Regions from separate parts of the Buttiauxella agrestis genome, predicted to be linked through region 3. Evidence: predicted binding sites of a transcription regulator. Region 3 holds the regulator's gene; each other region holds the start of a gene.

Region 1 (6,564 bases), 2.7 Mb from region 3:
AGTTTAGTTGAACGCTCTGCAAATTACGTTGATGGGCAATTCCGCAATCAGGTCACAACGCTCAATTACACTGGCCAGAAAAGTAAACTGGCGGCGATATGGGGATTTCTGACCACACGCACTGAAAATGCTCGCCCGCAACAACCGTTGCCGTTGGTTAAAACCGATCTGGCAAGCCTGCCGATTGAGCAGGACACGATGGTCTGGCTCGGCCACTCGTCGTGGTATCTGCAACTGGCTGGGAAGCGCATTCTTATCGATCCGGTTTTTAGCCGCTACGCCGCACCCTTTTCATTTATGAATAAAGCATTTGCCGGCGATTACCCGTGGACGGCTGAGTCGATGCCCGAAATTGACCTGCTGATCATTTCCCACGACCACTACGATCACCTGGATTACGCCACCATCAAGGCGCTGAAACCTAAAATCCGCCAGATAATCACGCCGCTTGGCGTCGGTTCACATCTGCGCTATTGGGGAGTAAATAGCGACATCATTCAGGAAAAAGACTGGAACCAGTCAGTAAAAGTTTCGAATGAGCTGAGCGTTCATGTACTTCCTGCGCGACATTTTTCTGGCCGCACATTGAAGAGCAACCAGACGCTATGGGCAAGTTTTATGTTCGTGACCGATGAACACAAAGTCTATTACAGCGGCGATACCGGCTACGGACCGCATTTCAAAGCGATTGGCGAGCAGTTTGGCTCAGTGGATTTAGCCATCATGGAAAATGGTCAGTACGACGAGGACTGGAACAACATTCATATGATGCCAAAAGAAACCGCGCAGGCCGCTGTTGATTTGAATGCTCGTGCGATTTTGCCGGGACATGCGGGCCGCTTTGTACTGGCAAAACATACCTGGGATGCACCGTACAAAAGCCTGGCGCAAGCCAGTACCGGCAAAAATTTCCGTTTGTTAACGCCAAAGCAGGGCGAGCCTGTTTGGGTGAACGACAACGCACAACAATTTAGTGCCTGGTGGGAATCTACCAGTGCCATGTAAGCAAAAAGCGCGGGGGGACGAATGACTATTTCAGCTCAGGTTATCGACACAATTGTTGAATGGATTGACGACAATTTGCACCAGCCATTACGCATTGATGATATTGCCTTACATGCGGGTTATTCGAAGTGGCACTTGCAGCGTTTGTTTATGCAGTACAAAGGCGAGAGCCTCGGGAAATACATTCGCGACCGCAAACTGTTGCTGGCCGCGCGTGATTTACGCGATACCGATAACAAGGTTTACGATATTAGTCTGAAGTATGGCTTTGATTCGCAGCAGACATTTACGCGGATATTTACGCGCACATTTCATCAGCCGCCGGGCAGGTATCGCAGAGAGAATCATACGTTGAACGGGTAATAAGTAGGCCGGATAAGCGAAGCGTCATCCGGCACAACCTATTAGTGTGCGTCGATAAAGACGATTTTCAGAACAAACATCAGCGCCACGACAATCACGCATGGGCTGATTTCACGCCAGCGACCGGTGCCGAGTTTCATCACGCAATATGAGATGAAGCCCAGTGCGATACCTTCGGTGATGGAGAAGCTAAATGGCATCATTACCGCGGTAATAAACGCCGGAACCGCTTCGGTCAGATCATCCCACTTCACGCGCGACAAGCTGGAAGTCATCAACACGCCAACGTAAATCAGAGCGCCTGCTGCCGCATATGCCGGAACCATGCCCGCCAATGGTGACAGGAAGATAACCAGCAAGAACAACAAGCCCACGATCACCGCCGTCAGGCCAGTGCGCCCGCCAACAGACACGCCAGAAGAACTCTCGATATAGGCCGTAACGGAAGATGTTCCGATAAACGCGCCCGCAACAGAGGAGACGCTATCAACGTACAGCGCCTGCTTCATGCGTGGGAATTTTCCTTTTTCGTCGGCAAGGCCTGCTTTATCCGTTACGCCAATCAGCGTGCCGGAGGAGTCAAACAGGTTAACCAGCATAAAGGAGAAGATAACGCCTGCCAGGCCAATGTTCAGAGAACCGGCTAAATCCACCTGACCGACAACGGACAGCACGCTTGGTGGCGCAGAAACGATGCCATGATATTGCACATCGCCCATCATCCAGCCCAGCAATGTTGTCACCACGATGGATACCAGCACAGCTGCGTGGATGTTACGCGAAGCCAGAATAGCGATGATAAAGAAGCCCAGCGCGCCCAGCAGAACGCTGTGCGAAGTCAGGTTGCCGATGGTCACTAACGTATCTTTGTTAGCCACGATAATACCGGCGTTTTTCAGGCCCATCATGCCGATGAACAGCCCGATACCACTGGTGATACCGACACGCAAACTCACCGGAATATTGGCAATCATCCAGTAACGCACGCGGAAAATAGTCAGCAACAGCAAACCGACTGCACCCCAGAAAATGGCACCCATACCGACTTGCCAGGAAATCCCCATCGCGCCAACCACCACAAAGGCGAAGAACGCATTCAGGCCCATGGCCGGAGCCAGTGCAACGGGCAGGTTGGCGAAAATACCCATCAGGATGCTACCTAATGCGGCAATCAAACAGGTGGTGACGAAAACGGCCTGGGTATCCATACCAGCGGCGCCAAGGATCTGCGGGTTGACGAAAACGATATACACCATCGTCAGGAAGGTCGTGAGACCGGCGATCACTTCAGTGCGGGCCGTGGTGCCGTGTTCGCGCAGTTTAAACACGCGCTCGAGCAGCCCCGGATTTGCGGCCGGAGTAGATTGTGGTTGGCTCATTAGTCTTAATTCCGAACATTGAGAGGGAAAATCCGTCGCTATCCTATACCAAAAATTACAAAACATGGTGACCCGGCGCAGTTTTTTTTCATTGAATTTTCTTATACGGCAACGATTGCGTGCCGCAAAAATTGCGCAAATTGGGTAAGATGCATGTCACTTTAACAAAAGGAGGCGGTATGTCCCGGATAGATGCGGTGTTCTTCGACTGCGATGGCACGCTGGTTGATAGTGAGGTTATTTGCTCCAAAGCCTACGTGCATATGTTTGCGCAATACGGCATCGAGCTTGCGCTCGAGGAGGTTCATAAGACCTTTAAAGGGATCAAGCTCTACGAGATCATCGACACGATCAATGCCCAACATGGAGTGAGCTTGCCAAAAGAGGAACTGGAGCCGATTTATCGCGCCGAAGTTTCACGGCTATTCGACAGCGAACTGGTGGAGATTGAAGGTGCCGCAGCCTTAGTCGACCAAATCAAGGTGCCGATGTGTATTGTCTCCAATGGCCCGGTCAGCAAGATGAATCATTCGCTGGGCAAAACCGGAATGCTCCACCATTTCCCGGACAAACTGTTTAGCGGCTACGATATTCAGCTGTGGAAACCGGACCCGGCACTGATGTTCCACGCCGCCGACGCCATGCGTGTTGATGTGAAAAACTGTGTGCTGGTGGATGATTCGATGGCGGGTGCGCAATCAGGAATTGCCGCAGGCATGGAAGTTTTCTATTTTTGTGCCGACCCGCATAACAAGCCGATTGATCACCCGAAAGTGACGACGTTTACCGATTTAGCGCAGTTGCCGGAGTTATGGCGGGCGCGAGGTTGGAATATTACGGGTTAATGAAAATGGCGGATGGCGCAAGCGTATCCGCCGAATGACTCAGGTGCTTTGGCGTAACTCTATCTGGTAGCTGAAAAGCTCGACCCGTGATTCATCTAACTCATCATCCCGCTCGTCATTGAGCAATTCAATCAGCAGTTTACCCGCGTCTTTGCCCATCTTTTTATAATCGATGCGAATAGAGGTCAGTGTTGGGTGCGTTTGATCGCAGCTATCTGAACCATCGAGGCAGGCGACGGCAATATTCCCCGGGATTTTTAGCAAACGACGCTGACACTCAAACATTATCCCTAACGCAATGTCTTCATGGCTGCAAATCACCGCATCGAGTTCCGGCTGGCGCTGGAGTATTTCAGTCAATGCGTAGCGGCCAAACTGTAGGCTGGCGGCATCGGGCGTGGTAATAACCTGATCGGAATTCTGGTAGCGACTGAGCATGGCTTTATGCCAGCCATTAAGCTGCTGGCGCTGCAGACGGTTATCCATGTGCGCACCAATAAAGCCAATATTCTTATATCCCTGATCTAACAGGTGTTCCGTCAGTTTATGCGCCGCCTCAAAAAATGACGCTTCGAGGGAAATTGACGCCTGGCTAAACGGGGAACCCACCACATTAATCGTTGGAATATTCGCCTTTTCGAGAATTTGCCAGGTTTTTTCAGCCAGTTGCGAGCCAAAGATGACCAGTGCGGCAGGATTGCTTTGCAGCAACGTCATCAATATTTCAGCTTCTTTATTCTTGTTATGTTCATGGCAGCCAAGCAGTAGCTGGAATTCGTTTTTATTCAGCACTTGCTGTAACGACTGCATAAAGCGGGAACTGGCTTTGTCGGTCAAAGAAGGAATGAGTACAGCGACGGTGTCACTGTGTCCGGACGCCAGCGCGCCCGCTGCCCGATTGGGGATATAACCCAGCGCTTCCACCGCTTGTTCTATCTTCTCTCGCAGCTTATCAGAAACCTGATCAGGCGTTCTCAGCGCACGGGAAACGGTCATGGTTCCTACGCCCGCAAAATTGGCGACTTCTTGCAGTGTGACTCGCCCGGTACCTCGGCGCTTACGCGTTTTTTCCATTCTGGTTCTCCGGGCAACTACAACTCACTGTTTTCATTATTTTTATTTCACCGTCTATCCGTCAAACAATTGAACACGTTAGCAAAAACTCTAACGCATTGTATATGCCGGAACTGGATATAGCCAAAGTCGGAGCAGGGATAAATGATAGCGTTATCACAATCCTTGATAGCGCTATCAAATGCGACAACCATCACATTAATTAATACATAAAATATCTACTCTCCTGTTAATTATCATCGGGAGTTATCAGACGCATGTTAAAAAATCTATTAACCGCAGAGGTCATTCAGGTCGTTGAGCAGGCTAAAGACTGGCGCGACGCCGTAGCCATTTCGTGTCGCCCGTTGATTGAAAACGGCTCGATTGAACCACGTTATGTCGAAGCTATTTACCGATCGCATGAAGCTATCGGCCCGTATTACGTGGTAGGCCCAGGCATTGCGATGCCACATGCACGTCCAGAAGAGGGCGCAAATAAACTGGCGCTGGCGCTAACGCTGATTACCTCAGGCGTGAATTTTGATGCCGATGAAAACGATCCGGTAAAACTGTTGATTGTGTTGGCCGCAACCGACAGCACCAGCCACATCGAAGCGATTTCTCAACTCGCTCAGCTATTCGATAACGAACAAGACATTCAGGCCATTTTGACGGCCAAAACATCGCAAGACATTTTGTCCGTCATTGCGCGCTATTAATTATCCAGGAGAACAATGATGAAAATCACAGTGGTATGCGGTAACGGTTTAGGCACCAGTCTGATGATGGAAATGAGCATTAAAACCATCGTTAAAGATCTCGGCGTGAGCGCTGAAGTCGATCACGTTGACCTCGGCTCCGCCAAAGGCACGCCGAGCGATATTTTTGTCGGCACCAAAGACATTGCCGAGCAATTAGTCGCACAGTCCGTCGGCGGCAAAATCGTCGCACTGGACAATATGATCGATAAGAAAGCCATGAAAGAACGTTTGTCCGTGGCATTAACCGAGTTAGGCGCACTGTAAGCAGGGGTCGATATGGATTTCTTTCGTTTTTTGATGAGCGATGTGCTTTCCGAACCGGCTGTACTGGTCGGTTTAATCGCTTTGATTGGTTTGATTGCACAGAAAAAACCGGTCACAGAATGTATTAAAGGCACCGTCAAAACCATTATGGGTTTTGTGATTTTAGGTGCCGGTGCTGGCCTGGTCGTGTCTTCGCTGGGTGATTTCGCCAATATATTCCAGCACGCCTTTGGTATTCAGGGCGTGGTGCCGAACAACGAAGCTATTGTTTCCGTCGCACAGAAAAGCTTCGGTAAAGAGATGGCGATGATCATGTTCTTCGCCATGGTTATCAACATCTTGATTGCCCGCTTCACACCGTGGAAATTTATCTTCCTGACCGGTCATCACACGTTGTTTATGTCGATGATGGTGGCGGTGATTCTGGCAACGGCTGGCATGACTGGCGTAACACTGATTGCTGTTGGCTCGCTGGTGGTGGGTGTGGCGATGGTCTTTTTCCCGGCCATTGCGCACCCTTACATGAAGCAAGTTACCGGTTCTGACGACGTAGCAATTGGCCACTTCTCGACATTATCTTATGTGCTGGCGGGTTTCATCGGCAGCAAGTTTGGTAATAAAGAACATTCGACTGAAGACATGAACGTGCCGAAAAGTCTGCTGTTCTTGCGTGATACACCGGTCGCTATCTCCTTTACCATGAGCATTATCTTCCTCGTGACGTGCCTGTTTGCGGGCGCTGACGTGGTGAAAGAGTTGAGCGGTGGTAAAAACTGGTTCATGTTCTCCATCATGCAATCCATTACCTTTGCGGCAGGTGTGTACATCATCCTGCAAGGTGTGCGCATGGTGATTGCGGAAATCGTTCCAGCGTTCAAAGGTATTTCCGAC
Region 2 (6,564 bases), 2.4 Mb from region 3:
CGACACCCAGAGATGGGCGTTCGTCCCACTTCGATGTTGTCACATCCAGCTTGCCATCACACGCGGCAAGGCACAGCTCAACCAGGTCTGATTGAAGGCGCAGCATAATCGGTTGAGTTTCCGGGTCGCCAAAGCGGCAGTTAAACTCGATAACCTTCGGATTGCCTTGCTTGTCGATCATCAGGCCAGCGTACAGGAAACCAGTATAAGTATTCCCTTCCGCCGCCATGCCGCGCACGGTTGGCCAGATAACCAGGTCCATTGCACGCTGGTGGACTTCATCCGTCACAACCGGAGCCGGAGAATACGCGCCCATACCGCCGGTATTGGGACCCGTATCTCCATCACCCACACGCTTGTGATCCTGGCTGGTGGCCATTGGCAGAACGTTTTCGCCATCCACCATCACGATGAAGCTGGCTTCTTCGCCATCCAAAAACTCTTCTACAACGATGCGGTGCCCGGCGTCGCCAAAGGCGTTACCCGCCAGCATATCGTTTACCGCAGCTTCAGCTTCCTCCAGCGTCATCGCTACGATTACGCCTTTACCTGCGGCCAGGCCATCGGCCTTAATGACAATCGGCGCGCCTTTTTCACGGACATAAGCCAAAGCGGGTTCGACTTCAGTGAAGTTTTGGTACTCAGCGGTCGGGATTTTGTGGCGAGCCAGGAAATCCTTGGTGAAAGCTTTTGAACCTTCTAACTGCGCAGCCCCCTGAGTTGGGCCAAAGATCTTCAGGCCCGCCGCACGGAAGGCGTCGACCACGCCAATCACCAGCGGCGCTTCCGGGCCAACAATCGTCAGGTCGATTTTTTCATTCTGTGCAAAGCTCAACAGCGCGGAAATATCCGTTGGGTTAATCGCCACGTTTTGTAAAGCGGGTTCCAGAGCCGTGCCCGCATTGCCGGGGGCGACGAATACCGTGCGAACCAAAGGCGACTGCGATGCTTTCCAGGCCAGCGCGTGTTCACGCCCACCATTACCAATCACTAATACTTTCATTTATGGTCGCTCCGGATTAATGGCGGAAGTGGCGCATGTCGGTAAAGATCATTGCGATCCCGTGTTCGTCAGCGGCAGCGATCACTTCGTCATCGCGAATTGAACCGCCAGGCTGGATAACACAGCTCACGCCGACTGCCGCAGCGGCATCAATACCGTCACGGAACGGGAAGAACGCATCAGATGCCATTGCAGAGCCTTTCACTTCCAGGCCTTCATCGGCGGCTTTGATACCGGCAATTTTGGCGGAGTAAACGCGGCTCATTTGGCCTGCGCCTATACCGATAGTCATATTCTCGCGGGCATAGACAATAGCGTTAGACTTAACAAACTTCGCCACCTTCCAGCAGAACAGCGCATCACGCAGTTCTTGCTCTGTTGGCTGGCGCTTGCTGACAACACGCAGGTCTGCGGCTGTTACCATACCCAAATCGCGATCCTGGACTAACACACCACCGTTGACGCGTTTGAAATCCAGACCCGGAACACGCTGCTGCCACTGGCCGCAAGTCAGAACGCGAACGTTTTGCTTAGCGGCTGTGATCTTCAGTGCTTCTTCGCTTGCTGACGGCGCAATAATCACTTCGACGAATTGGCGAGAGATAATCGCTTGTGCAGTTTCAGCGTCCAGTTCACGGTTGAACGCGATGATGCCGCCGAATGCGGAAGTCGGATCTGTTTTATAGGCACGGTCGTATGCATCTAATAAGGAATCGCTGACTGCCACGCCACAAGGGTTGGCATGCTTCACGATAACGCAGGCAGGTTCGCTGAACTCTTTCACACATTCCAGTGCCGCATCAGTATCAGCAATGTTGTTATAAGAAAGCGCTTTGCCCTGAACTTGTGTCGCGGTGGCAACCGACGCTTCTTTAATTTCTTCTATATAGAAGGCGGCTTGCTGGTGGCTGTTTTCACCGTAGCGCATATCCTGCTTCTTAATGAAGTTCAGGTTCAGCGTGCGAGGGAAGCGACCGGAAGGATCTTTGCTTTCGCCGTGATATGCAGGAACCATGCTACCGAAGTAGTTGGCGATCATACTGTCGTAGGCGGCGGTGTGTTCGAATGCCTTAATCGCCAAATCGAAACGTGTCTCGAGCGTGAGGGAGCCTTCGTTAGTATCCAGCTCGCTAATAATCGCTTCGTAGTCGCTGCTCTTTACGACGATTGCCACATCTTTATGGTTCTTCGCCGCCGAGCGCACCATGGTTGGGCCGCCGATATCAATATTCTCTACCGCATCTTCCAGAGAGCAACCTTCACGGGCAACAGTCTGGGCGAACGGATAGAGGTTGACGACAACCATATCAATTGGGGAGATAGCGTGTTGTTCCATGATCGCATCATCCTGGCCACGACGACCGAGAATGCCACCATGCACCTTTGGATGCAGGGTTTTGACGCGTCCATCCATCATCTCCGGGAAACCGGTGTAGTCAGAGACTTCGGTTACCGGCAGGCCAGCTTTAGCCAGCAGATGAGCGGTTCCGCCAGTGGACAGCAGCTCCACGCCACGTTGGGAGAGCGCCTGGGCGAATTCGACGATACCGGCTTTGTCAGAAACACTGAGCAGAGCGCGGCGTACAGGACGACGTTGTTGCATGGTTTGATCCCTTAGCTTTGGTTCGCATATAGAAGAGCGTTAGCTGAATTTTAGTTATTTTCCCTAAAACTCAGCTAACGCCCCAAAACGGGGCGTCCTTTTATTGCGCGCACATTGTAGCGAAAACGTTTGCGTCACGCTCGCATAATTTAGGACTTCATCACGATTGTGGATAACTTTGTGCACAACTGCGTATAAGGCGGGGTTTTGCTGTGGAATGCAGCAGTCAGTAAAATTACTGCATATTTAGGGTTGCAGCCTCAGAAGAACTCCCTATAATGCGCCTCCATCGACACGGAACATGTGAACAACATCACAGAGTAACGGCGGCGATGAGAGTCAAATATCCTGAAATTAAGGGTTGACTCTGAAAGAGGAAAGCGTAATATACGCCACCTCGAGTTAGCAAGCGAAAGCGCCTAACTCACTGCTCTTTAACAATTTATCAGACAATCTGTGTGGGCACTCGCAGGATTGATATCTCAGATACCTTCGGGTATCAAAAAAATATCAAGTCTTGAAGAGTGACCAAGCAGTAATTCATTTAGTTGAATTATTACGAAAGTTAATTTTTGAGCACCGCTTCACGAGTTGAAGTAAATCAAGCTTTTAATTGAAGAGTTTGATCATGGCTCAGATTGAACGCTGGCGGCAGGCCTAACACATGCAAGTCGAGCGGTAGCACAAGAGAGCTTGCTCTCTGGGTGACGAGCGGCGGACGGGTGAGTAATGTCTGGGAAACTGCCTGATGGAGGGGGATAACTACTGGAAACGGTAGCTAATACCGCATAACGTCTTCGGACCAAAGAGGGGGACCTTCGGGCCTCTTGCCATCAGATGTGCCCAGATGGGATTAGCTAGTAGGTGAGGTAATGGCTCACCTAGGCGACGATCCCTAGCTGGTCTGAGAGGATGACCAGCCACACTGGAACTGAGACACGGTCCAGACTCCTACGGGAGGCAGCAGTGGGGAATATTGCACAATGGGCGCAAGCCTGATGCAGCCATGCCGCGTGTATGAAGAAGGCCTTCGGGTTGTAAAGTACTTTCAGCGAGGAGGAAGGCATTGTGGTTAATAACCGCAGTGATTGACGTTACTCGCAGAAGAAGCACCGGCTAACTCCGTGCCAGCAGCCGCGGTAATACGGAGGGTGCAAGCGTTAATCGGAATTACTGGGCGTAAAGCGCACGCAGGCGGTCTGTCAAGTCGGATGTGAAATCCCCGGGCTCAACCTGGGAACTGCATTCGAAACTGGCAGGCTAGAGTCTTGTAGAGGGGGGTAGAATTCCAGGTGTAGCGGTGAAATGCGTAGAGATCTGGAGGAATACCGGTGGCGAAGGCGGCCCCCTGGACAAAGACTGACGCTCAGGTGCGAAAGCGTGGGGAGCAAACAGGATTAGATACCCTGGTAGTCCACGCCGTAAACGATGTCGACTTGGAGGTTGTTCCCTTGAGGAGTGGCTTCCGGAGCTAACGCGTTAAGTCGACCGCCTGGGGAGTACGGCCGCAAGGTTAAAACTCAAATGAATTGACGGGGGCCCGCACAAGCGGTGGAGCATGTGGTTTAATTCGATGCAACGCGAAGAACCTTACCTACTCTTGACATCCAGAGAATTCGCTAGAGATAGCTTAGTGCCTTCGGGAACTCTGAGACAGGTGCTGCATGGCTGTCGTCAGCTCGTGTTGTGAAATGTTGGGTTAAGTCCCGCAACGAGCGCAACCCTTATCCTTTGTTGCCAGCGGTTCGGCCGGGAACTCAAAGGAGACTGCCAGTGATAAACTGGAGGAAGGTGGGGATGACGTCAAGTCATCATGGCCCTTACGAGTAGGGCTACACACGTGCTACAATGGCGCATACAAAGAGAAGCGACCTCGCGAGAGCAAGCGGACCTCATAAAGTGCGTCGTAGTCCGGATCGGAGTCTGCAACTCGACTCCGTGAAGTCGGAATCGCTAGTAATCGTAGATCAGAATGCTACGGTGAATACGTTCCCGGGCCTTGTACACACCGCCCGTCACACCATGGGAGTGGGTTGCAAAAGAAGTAGGTAGCTTAACCTTCGGGAGGGCGCTTACCACTTTGTGATTCATGACTGGGGTGAAGTCGTAACAAGGTAACCGTAGGGGAACCTGCGGTTGGATCACCTCCTTACCTAATAGATACAAACCCGCGTAGTGCTCACACAGATTGTCTGATAGAAGTAAATGAGCAAGCGATCCCTTCAACGGGATATCGTGTCCCCATCGTCTAGAGGCCCAGGACACTGCCCTTTCACGGCTGTAACAGGGGTTCGAATCCCCTTGGGGACGCCATCTTAAGATAATGATGTGAAAGACATTATCACACATATCTCAAAACTGACTTTCGAGTCACGTTTGAGATATTGCTCTTTAAAAATCCGGAACAAGCTGAAAATTGAAACGACACACTGTTTCCTTTCTCCGTAATAAGAAAGGAAAATGCGGTGTGTTCGAGTCTCTCAAATTTTCACAACATCGATTGTGTCTCACGAGACATCTTCGGGTTGTGAGGTTAAGCGACTAAGCGTACACGGTGGATGCCCTGGCAGTCAGAGGCGATGAAGGACGTGCTAATCTGCGATAAGCGTCGGTAAGGTGATATGAACCGTTATAACCGACGATTTCCGAATGGGGAAACCCAGTGCAATTCGTTGCACTATCGTTAAGTGAATACATAGCTTAACGAAGCGAACCGGGGGAACTGAAACATCTAAGTACCCCGAGGAAAAGAAATCAACCGAGATTCCCCCAGTAGCGGCGAGCGAACGGGGAGCAGCCCAGAGTCTGAATCAGTTTGTGTATTAGTGGAAGCGTCTGGAAAGTCGCAGGGTACAGGGTGATACTCCCGTACACAAAAATACACATACTGTGAACTCGAAGAGTAGGGCGGGACACGTGGTATCCTGTCTGAATATGGGGGGACCATCCTCCAAGGCTAAATACTCCTGACTGACCGATAGTGAACCAGTACCGTGAGGGAAAGGCGAAAAGAACCCCGGCGAGGGGAGTGAAACAGAACCTGAAACCGTGTACGTACAAGCAGTGGGAGCCTCTTTTATGGGGTGACTGCGTACCTTTTGTATAATGGGTCAGCGACTTATATTCTGTAGCAAGGTTAACCGTATAGGGGAGCCGCAGGGAAACCGAGTCTTAACTGGGCGTTAAGTTGCAGGGTATAGACCCGAAACCCGGTGATCTAGCCATGGGCAGGTTGAAGGTTGGGTAACACTAACTGGAGGACCGAACCGACTAATGTTGAAAAATTAGCGGATGACTTGTGGCTGGGGGTGAAAGGCCAATCAAACCGGGAGATAGCTGGTTCTCCCCGAAAGCTATTTAGGTAGCGCCTCGTGAACTCATCTTCGGGGGTAGAGCACTGTTTCGGCTAGGGGGCCATCCCGGCTTACCAACCCGATGCAAACTACGAATACCGAAGAATGTTATCACGGGAGACACACGGCGGGTGCTAACGTCCGTCGTGAAGAGGGAAACAACCCAGACCGCCAGCTAAGGTCCCAAAGTCATGGTTAAGTGGGAAACGATGTGGGAAGGCACAGACAGCCAGGATGTTGGCTTAGAAGCAGCCATCATTTAAAGAAAGCGTAATAGCTCACTGGTCGAGTCGGCCTGCGCGGAAGATGTAACGGGGCTAAACCATGCACCGAAGCTGCGGCAGCGACGCTTAGGCGTTGTTGGGTAGGGGAGCGTTCTGTAAGCCGTTGAAGCTGGACTGTGAGGTCTGGTGGAGGTATCAGAAGTGCGAATGCTGACATAAGTAACGATAAAGCGGGTGAAAAACCCGCTCGCCGGAAGACCAAGGGTTCCTGTCCAACGTTAATCGGGGCAGGGTGAGTCGACCCCTAAGGCGAGGCCGAAAGGCGTAGTCGATGGGAAACAGGTTAATATTCCTGTACTCGGTGTTACTGCGAAGGGGGGA
Region 3 (6,564 bases):
TGGCGCGGATAACAAAAACATCTATCACGCTCTGTGCTCTGCTATTTACCTTGCCGTATATACCATTGACGCAGGCGTCTGAACACGCTCGTCCCGTGGTCGCGCAAAAGGCGCACGTTGTGAAATCCACAACGAAGAGCACAGAAAAGAGCAGTAAGAGTAAAGAGAAAACCACTACCGCCAGCAAGAAAAGCACCACCACCAAGACCGCAAGCAAGAAAAAAGAAACCGCTGCTGCGAAAAGTAAAACCGCTAAAAACGCCAGCAGTACAAAAACCAAGACTCTTGCCAAAACCGACCGCAAAAAATCCTCTCAGCTTGCAAAAGTCCAGCCTGTTACTTTCACCGAAAAATGCAGTAAACCTCGCAAAGGTTACAAAACGCGTTGTGTGAAAGTTAAAGCAGAGCATCCAACGACTATTGCTCAGGCGCATAAAGTCCGCGTGCAAAAAGCACAAAAAACGGCAATGAATAAATTGATGGGCCAGATTGGCAAACCGTATCGCTGGGGAGGCACGTCGCCAAATACCGGCTTCGATTGCAGCGGTCTGGTTTACTACGCTTACAAAGACCTGGTGAAATTCCGCATTCCGCGCACCGCGAACGAAATGTACCACCTGCGTGATGCTTCTTCAGTAGACCGTGGCGAACTGGAAACAGGCGACCTGGTCTTCTTCCGCACCCGTGGTCGCGGCACCGCTGACCACGTCGGCGTGTATGTCGGAAATGGCAAATTCATCCAGTCCCCTCGCACGGGTCGCGATATTCAAATCACGTCGTTAAGTGAAGATTACTGGCAGCGCCACTATGTGGGTGCCAAACGCGTTATGACCTCAAAAACCATTCGCTAATCCCTCTTCGTAAAACTCGCACTTGCCCTTAAAAGGGCAAGTGCGTTTCTCTTTTGCTTTTCCTTTCAATTTGTTAACCTAAACCCGCACTAAAAGTGTTTGTTTAACAATAGATACCCTAAATAATTTGAGCCTACTATGCGGCCCGAAGAATGACGGGTAATAAGGAGTTTGCAATGTCGTTCGAATTACCTGCACTACCATATGCGAAAGATGCATTAGCCCCGCACATCTCTGCTGAAACGCTGGAATACCATTACGGTAAACACCATCAAACCTACGTCACTAACCTGAACAATCTGGTTAAGGGCACCGCGTTTGAAGGTAAAACTCTGGAAGAGATCGTTCGTACTTCAGAAGGCGGCGTATTCAACAACGCAGCACAGGTGTGGAACCACACTTTCTACTGGAACTGTCTGGCGCCAAACGCAGGTGGCGAACCAACAGGCGCACTGCTGGAAGCCATCAATAAATCTTTTGGTAGCTTTGCTGAATTCAAACAGCAGTTTACCGACGCGGCTATCAAAAACTTCGGCGCGGGTTGGACCTGGCTGGTTAAGCAAGAAGATGGCGCATTAGCTATCGTTTCAACGTCTAACGCGGGCACCCCGCTGACCACTGCGGCAAAACCGCTGTTGACGGTAGACGTTTGGGAACATGCTTACTACATCGACTACCGTAATGCTCGTGCAGGCTACCTTGAGCATTTCTGGGCGCTGGTGAACTGGGAATTTGTTGCGAAGAATCTGGCAGCGTAAAACCTAAAAGATATGGGCCGCGATTGCGGCCCATTTTAATCAGTGCAGTACGGCGGTTAACGCGCCAAATACGATCAGTGCCAGAACAATAACCGTTGTGGTGATTGAAAATTTCAAATCTGTGCTCATCGCTAAACTCCTTTTAATTACCTTACAATCGGTGTGTCAGATTGATTTTCCCACAACCAGAGATAAAAATCCTCCTGGTTTTAACCTGATATCGCTTTTCCCTCTTCCACTTTTCTTCCGGATAGGCCAAAATCCCTCGCTAATTTATTGCGTACCATCAATTCTATGCCCTCCTTCCGTTTTATGTCGCAATCCCGGCATACCCGCAACCCAAACGTTGCCTCAGGAGTCAGTGTACGCAAACGTTTAACATATTAGTTATCAGGAGTTTACGATATGGCCTGGAGTGAAATTTAATGGCGACAATCAAGGACGTGGCGAAGCGCGCAAACGTTTCCACTACAACCGTATCACATGTGATTAACAAAACTCGTTTTGTGGCGGAAGAGACACGCAATGCGGTCTGGGCGGCAATCAAAGAATTGCACTATTCACCCAGTGCCGTCGCACGCAGCCTTAAAGTTAATCACACCAAAACGATTGGTCTGCTTGCCACTTCCAGCGAAGCCCCCTATTTCGCCGAGATCATCGAAGCCGTGGAAAATAGCTGCTTTGAAAAAGGCTACACTCTGATTCTGGGTAATGCGCACAACAACTTTGAAAAACAGCGCGCTTATTTATCAATGATGGCGCAAAAGCGCGTCGATGGCCTGCTGGTGATGTGTTCTGAGTATCCGGAATATCTGCTGACCATGCTCGAAGAATACCGCCATATCCCAATGGTGGTGATGGACTGGGGCGAAGCTCGCGCAGACTTCACCGACTCAGTGGTCGATAACGCGTTCCACGGCGGTTATCTGGCCGGGCGTTATTTGATTGAACGCGGCCACCGTGAAATTGGTGCCATTCCTGGCCAAATGGAACGTAATACCGGCGGTGGTCGTCACGCAGGCTTTATGAAAGCGCTGGAAGAAGCCGGTATCGCCATTCCAGAAAACTGGATTGTTCAGGGTGACTTTGAGCCAGAGTCTGGCTACCGCGCGATGCAGCAGATCCTCGGCCAGTCTCATCGTCCAACGGCAGTATTCTGTGGCGGCGATATTATGGCGATGGGCGCGATTTGTGCCGCTGATGAGATGGGTCTGCGTGTGCCGCAGGATGTCTCCGTTATTGGTTACGACAATGTGCGCAATGCGCGTTTCTTCTCGCCTGCCCTGACCACCATTCACCAGCCGAAAGATTCGCTGGGTGAAACGGCGTTTAACATGCTGCTGGACCGTATCGTCAACAAACGCGAAGAGTCGCAATCAATTGAAGTGCATCCGCGCCTGATTGAACGCCGCTCCGTAGCCGACGGTCCGTTCCGCGATTATCGCCGCTAAAATATCGTAGGCCGTACAGCAGCGTCATCCGACAGTTCTGACGTAAATGGTGGATGACGCCTACGGCTTATCCACCCTACGAACTGCCCGATTTATAATGGCTCCTGCAACCACTCCTGATTCATCGTTTCGCTATCTCCCAGATAATCTAGTAACCAGGCTAGCGCGGGTGACGCATCATTTTGCTTCCACGTCAGGCAACACGCGGCATCCGGGAATGGGTTATCCAACGTCAGCTCGCACCATTTACCAGAATCTACCCACGGTCTGGCGATATGCAATGGCACCATACCGATACACAAACCTGCACTCAGGCAATCGGAACCCGATTCCCAATCCGGTACCACTACGCGCCGCTGGTTATCCAGCAGCCAGGTAATACGTTTGGGTAAAGAACGCGAAGTATCTTCCAGAACCAGCGACGGCCAGGCTCGCAAGTCGTCATCACTCAATGTGCCGCCTTGTATCGCCAGGGGATGATTCGCTGCCACCACGCAACGCCAGCTCAGTGTCCCCATGTCCCGGAAGGCAAAACGCCCACCGACAGGAATAGCCTGAGTGGCGCCAATCGCAACTTCAACGCGCCCATCCGCCAGTGCGTCCCACACGCCGTTAAAAACTTCCTGAAAAATATGCAGCTCGATATCCGGGAAATGACGGTAGAAATCCAACACCAGCTGGCGCGTGCGCTCCGGTTTTACAATATTATCGACCGCAATCGCCAGGTGTCCGCGCCATCCATTTGCGATCTGCTGGCACTGTTGCCGTGTCGTCATCATTTTTTTGATAACAGAGCGCCCTTCCTTCAAAAAAAAGACGCCTGCGGGGGTTAATTCCACGTCACGGTGACGGCGTTCAAACAGCGGCACAGCTAACCACTCTTCCAGTTGCCGTACCGTATAGCTGATGGCAGACGGAACGCGGTGCAACTCCTGTGCAGCACCACTGAAGCTGCCATTGCGCGCCACCGCATCTATCACTTCCAGCGAATATTCTGACCACATTTTTCTGCTCACAAATTTTTTGAACGCAATAGACAAATATTAGCGTTTCACAAGCGTAATTGCACTCCGTACACTCTCGCGGCAATCAACCTGCAAGATAAATCAAGAGAAAAACATGCAACCATCAAAAGGATTTCTTATCTGGCTGGCCGGATTAAGTGTGCTGGGGTTCCTCGCCACAGACATGTATCTGCCAGCTTTCGCGGCTATTCAGCAAGATTTACAGACCGATGCTTCCGCGGTGAGCGCAAGCCTGAGTTTGTTCCTCGCCGGATTTGCGTTCGCCCAGTTAATGTGGGGGCCGCTGTCTGACCATTTCGGCCGCAAACCTGTGTTACTGGCCGGGTTGAGCCTGTTTGCCGTCGGTTGTATCGGCATGTTGTGGGTCGAAAGCGCCACCGCGCTGTTGGTCCTGCGCTTTGTACAGGCCGTGGGTGTGTGTTCTGCGGCGGTGAGCTGGCAGGCACTGGTGACGGATTATTACCCGGCGAATCGCGCAAATCGTATTTTCGCCACGATTATGCCGCTGGTTGGCTTGTCTCCGGCACTGGCACCGCTGCTCGGTAGCTGGATTTTGGTGCACTTCGACTGGCAGGCGATCTTCGCCACCCTGTTTGGAATCACCCTGGTGCTGATGATCCCAACGCTGCGCCTGAAGCCACGCACTCAGCATCACCCGCAAACGGAAGACAATAAAGTCAGCTTTATGTCGTTGCTGCGCAATCGCGTATATAGCGGCAACGTATTGATTTATGCCGCTTGTTCCGCAAGCTTCTTTGCCTGGTTGACCGGTTCCCCATTCATCCTGAACGATATGGGTTACAGCCCGGCGGCAATCGGCCTGAGCTACGTGCCACAAACCATTGCCTTCCTGATTGGCGGTTACGGTTGTCGCAGCGCGCTGCAAAAATGGAACGGTAAGCAAATGCTGCCCTGGCTGCTGGCTTTATATACGCTGAGTATTTTCGGCACCTGGGCGGTTTCGATAAGCGGTCACGCGACCCTGACGCTGCTGCTGATCCCATTCTGTATCATGGCAATCGCCAACGGTGCAATTTACCCCATCGTTGTCGCTTCAGCACTGCTGCCATTCCCGCAGGCCACGGGTAAAGCCGCTGCGCTGCAAAACACGCTGCAATTGGGCCTGTGCTTCCTGGCAAGTTTGATGGTGTCCTGGCTTGTGGCAACGCCGCTGCTGACGACCACCAGCGTGATGCTGGTGACCATTGCGCTGGCAATGTTAGGTTATCTGATGCAGCGCCGTAAAAATGTCGAGGTCTGGCAAGCTGCTGAATCCGACGCGCATTAGTGATATGAGTGAATAACTTAGCGTGCTAACAATATTTCATTGAATCACTAAACAGGCGAGCCTATACTCATTAGCGGCTCGGTTGTCAGCACAATTATAATGAAATCGTGACGGGAGCCTTTGTGCTCCCGTTTGTTGTTTTGAGAGCTTTTTTTGTGGGCACTCGCCCCTTTCTCTGTTCTACGTCGGATATCAGGCTCACGGTTTTTTCCGTGACATTTCTCACATGCCCAAAATAGCGTCTACGCTGTTTGAAGGTTCCTCACACAATGGTGATGGAGAAGCTATGAGTTCATCGTGTATAGAAGAAGTCAGCATAAGAAATAACCCGTGGTATCGAATTGTTAACGAAATGCTCGCTAAAGCCGGTGTGGAAATCAACGGCCCGCGCCCTTTCGATATACAGGTTAAGCATCCCGATTTTTTTAAACGCGTCCTGCAAGAGGGTACACTCGGGCTGGGTGAAAGCTATATGGACGGTTGGTGGGACTGCGAGCGTCTGGATATATTTTTCAATAACACCATTCGTGCCGGACTGGAGAATCAACTTCCCCGCCATTTAAAAGACACACTGCGTATTGCCGCGGCCCGGATAATGAATCTGCAATCTAAAAAACGCGCCTGGATTGTTGGCAAAGAACATTACGATCTTGGCAATGATTTATTTAGCCGCATGCTTGATGAGCATATGCAATATTCCTGTGGTTACTGGAAAGAAGCCACCACGCTCGGCGACGCGCAGAATGCCAAACTAAAAATGATCTGCGATAAACTCCAACTGGAACCGGGAATGACGCTGCTGGATATTGGTTGCGGCTGGGGCGGTCTTGCACAATATGCGGCCCGACATTACGGCGTCGCGGTGCACGGTGTCACAATCTCTGCCGAACAACAAAAAATGGCGCAGGAACGGTGTGCGGGTCTTGATGTGACTATTTTGCTGCAAGACTATCGCGAACTGGATATGCAATTTGACCGCATTGTTTCCGTCGGTATGTTTGAACATGTCGGGCCAAAAAACTATGCCACCTATTTTAGTGTCGCCGACCGTAATCTGAAACCGGAAGGGATTTTCCTCCTGCACACCATTGGTTCTAATAAAACCAATAACAACGTGGATCCGTGGATTGATAAATATATCTTCCCGAATGGGTGTCTGCCATCGGTGCGCCAGATTGCACAAGCCAGCGA

The links. The regulator PurR, encoded in region 3, represses purine synthesis genes. The targets are predictions, from matches to a motif close to CANGCAAACGTTTGCNTG.
Region 1: the regulator PurR is predicted to act here: its motif matches at 2,852-2,869, upstream of DY231_RS23530 (NCS2 family permease).
Region 2: the regulator PurR is predicted to act here: its motif matches at 2,725-2,742, upstream of purH (bifunctional phosphoribosylaminoimidazolecarboxamide formyltransferase/IMP cyclohydrolase).

The regions. Positions count from the first base shown of each region.
Region 1 covers NZ_UIGI01000001.1:4,972,248-4,978,811, reverse strand. Annotated here, with positions in the region: gene DY231_RS23540 (MBL fold metallo-hydrolase) at 1-1,005, shown strand, start outside; gene DY231_RS23535 (RamA family antibiotic efflux transcriptional regulator) at 1,027-1,368, shown strand; gene DY231_RS23530 (NCS2 family permease) at 1,410-2,747, opposite strand; gene yieH (6-phosphogluconate phosphatase) at 2,927-3,592, shown strand; gene DY231_RS23520 (LacI family DNA-binding transcriptional regulator) at 3,632-4,666, opposite strand; gene DY231_RS23515 (PTS sugar transporter subunit IIA) at 4,924-5,367, shown strand; gene DY231_RS23510 (PTS sugar transporter subunit IIB) at 5,386-5,673, shown strand; gene ulaA (PTS ascorbate transporter subunit IIC) at 5,686-6,564, shown strand, end outside.
Region 2 covers NZ_UIGI01000001.1:4,668,366-4,674,929, reverse strand. Annotated here, with positions in the region: gene purD (phosphoribosylamine--glycine ligase) at 1-1,003, opposite strand, end outside; gene purH (bifunctional phosphoribosylaminoimidazolecarboxamide formyltransferase/IMP cyclohydrolase) at 1,020-2,606, opposite strand; rRNA gene DY231_RS22080 (16S ribosomal RNA) at 3,217-4,758, shown strand; tRNA gene DY231_RS22075 (tRNA-Glu) at 4,844-4,919, shown strand; rRNA gene DY231_RS22070 (23S ribosomal RNA) at 5,138-6,564, shown strand, end outside.
Region 3 covers NZ_UIGI01000001.1:2,257,604-2,264,167, reverse strand. Annotated here, with positions in the region: gene DY231_RS10925 (C40 family peptidase) at 1-851, shown strand, start outside; gene sodB (superoxide dismutase [Fe]) at 1,028-1,609, shown strand; gene cydH (cytochrome bd-I oxidase subunit CydH) at 1,649-1,738, opposite strand; gene purR (HTH-type transcriptional repressor PurR) at 2,035-3,060, shown strand; gene punR (DNA-binding transcriptional activator PunR) at 3,153-4,064, opposite strand; gene punC (purine nucleoside transporter PunC) at 4,180-5,373, shown strand; gene cfa (cyclopropane fatty acyl phospholipid synthase) at 5,660-6,564, shown strand, end outside.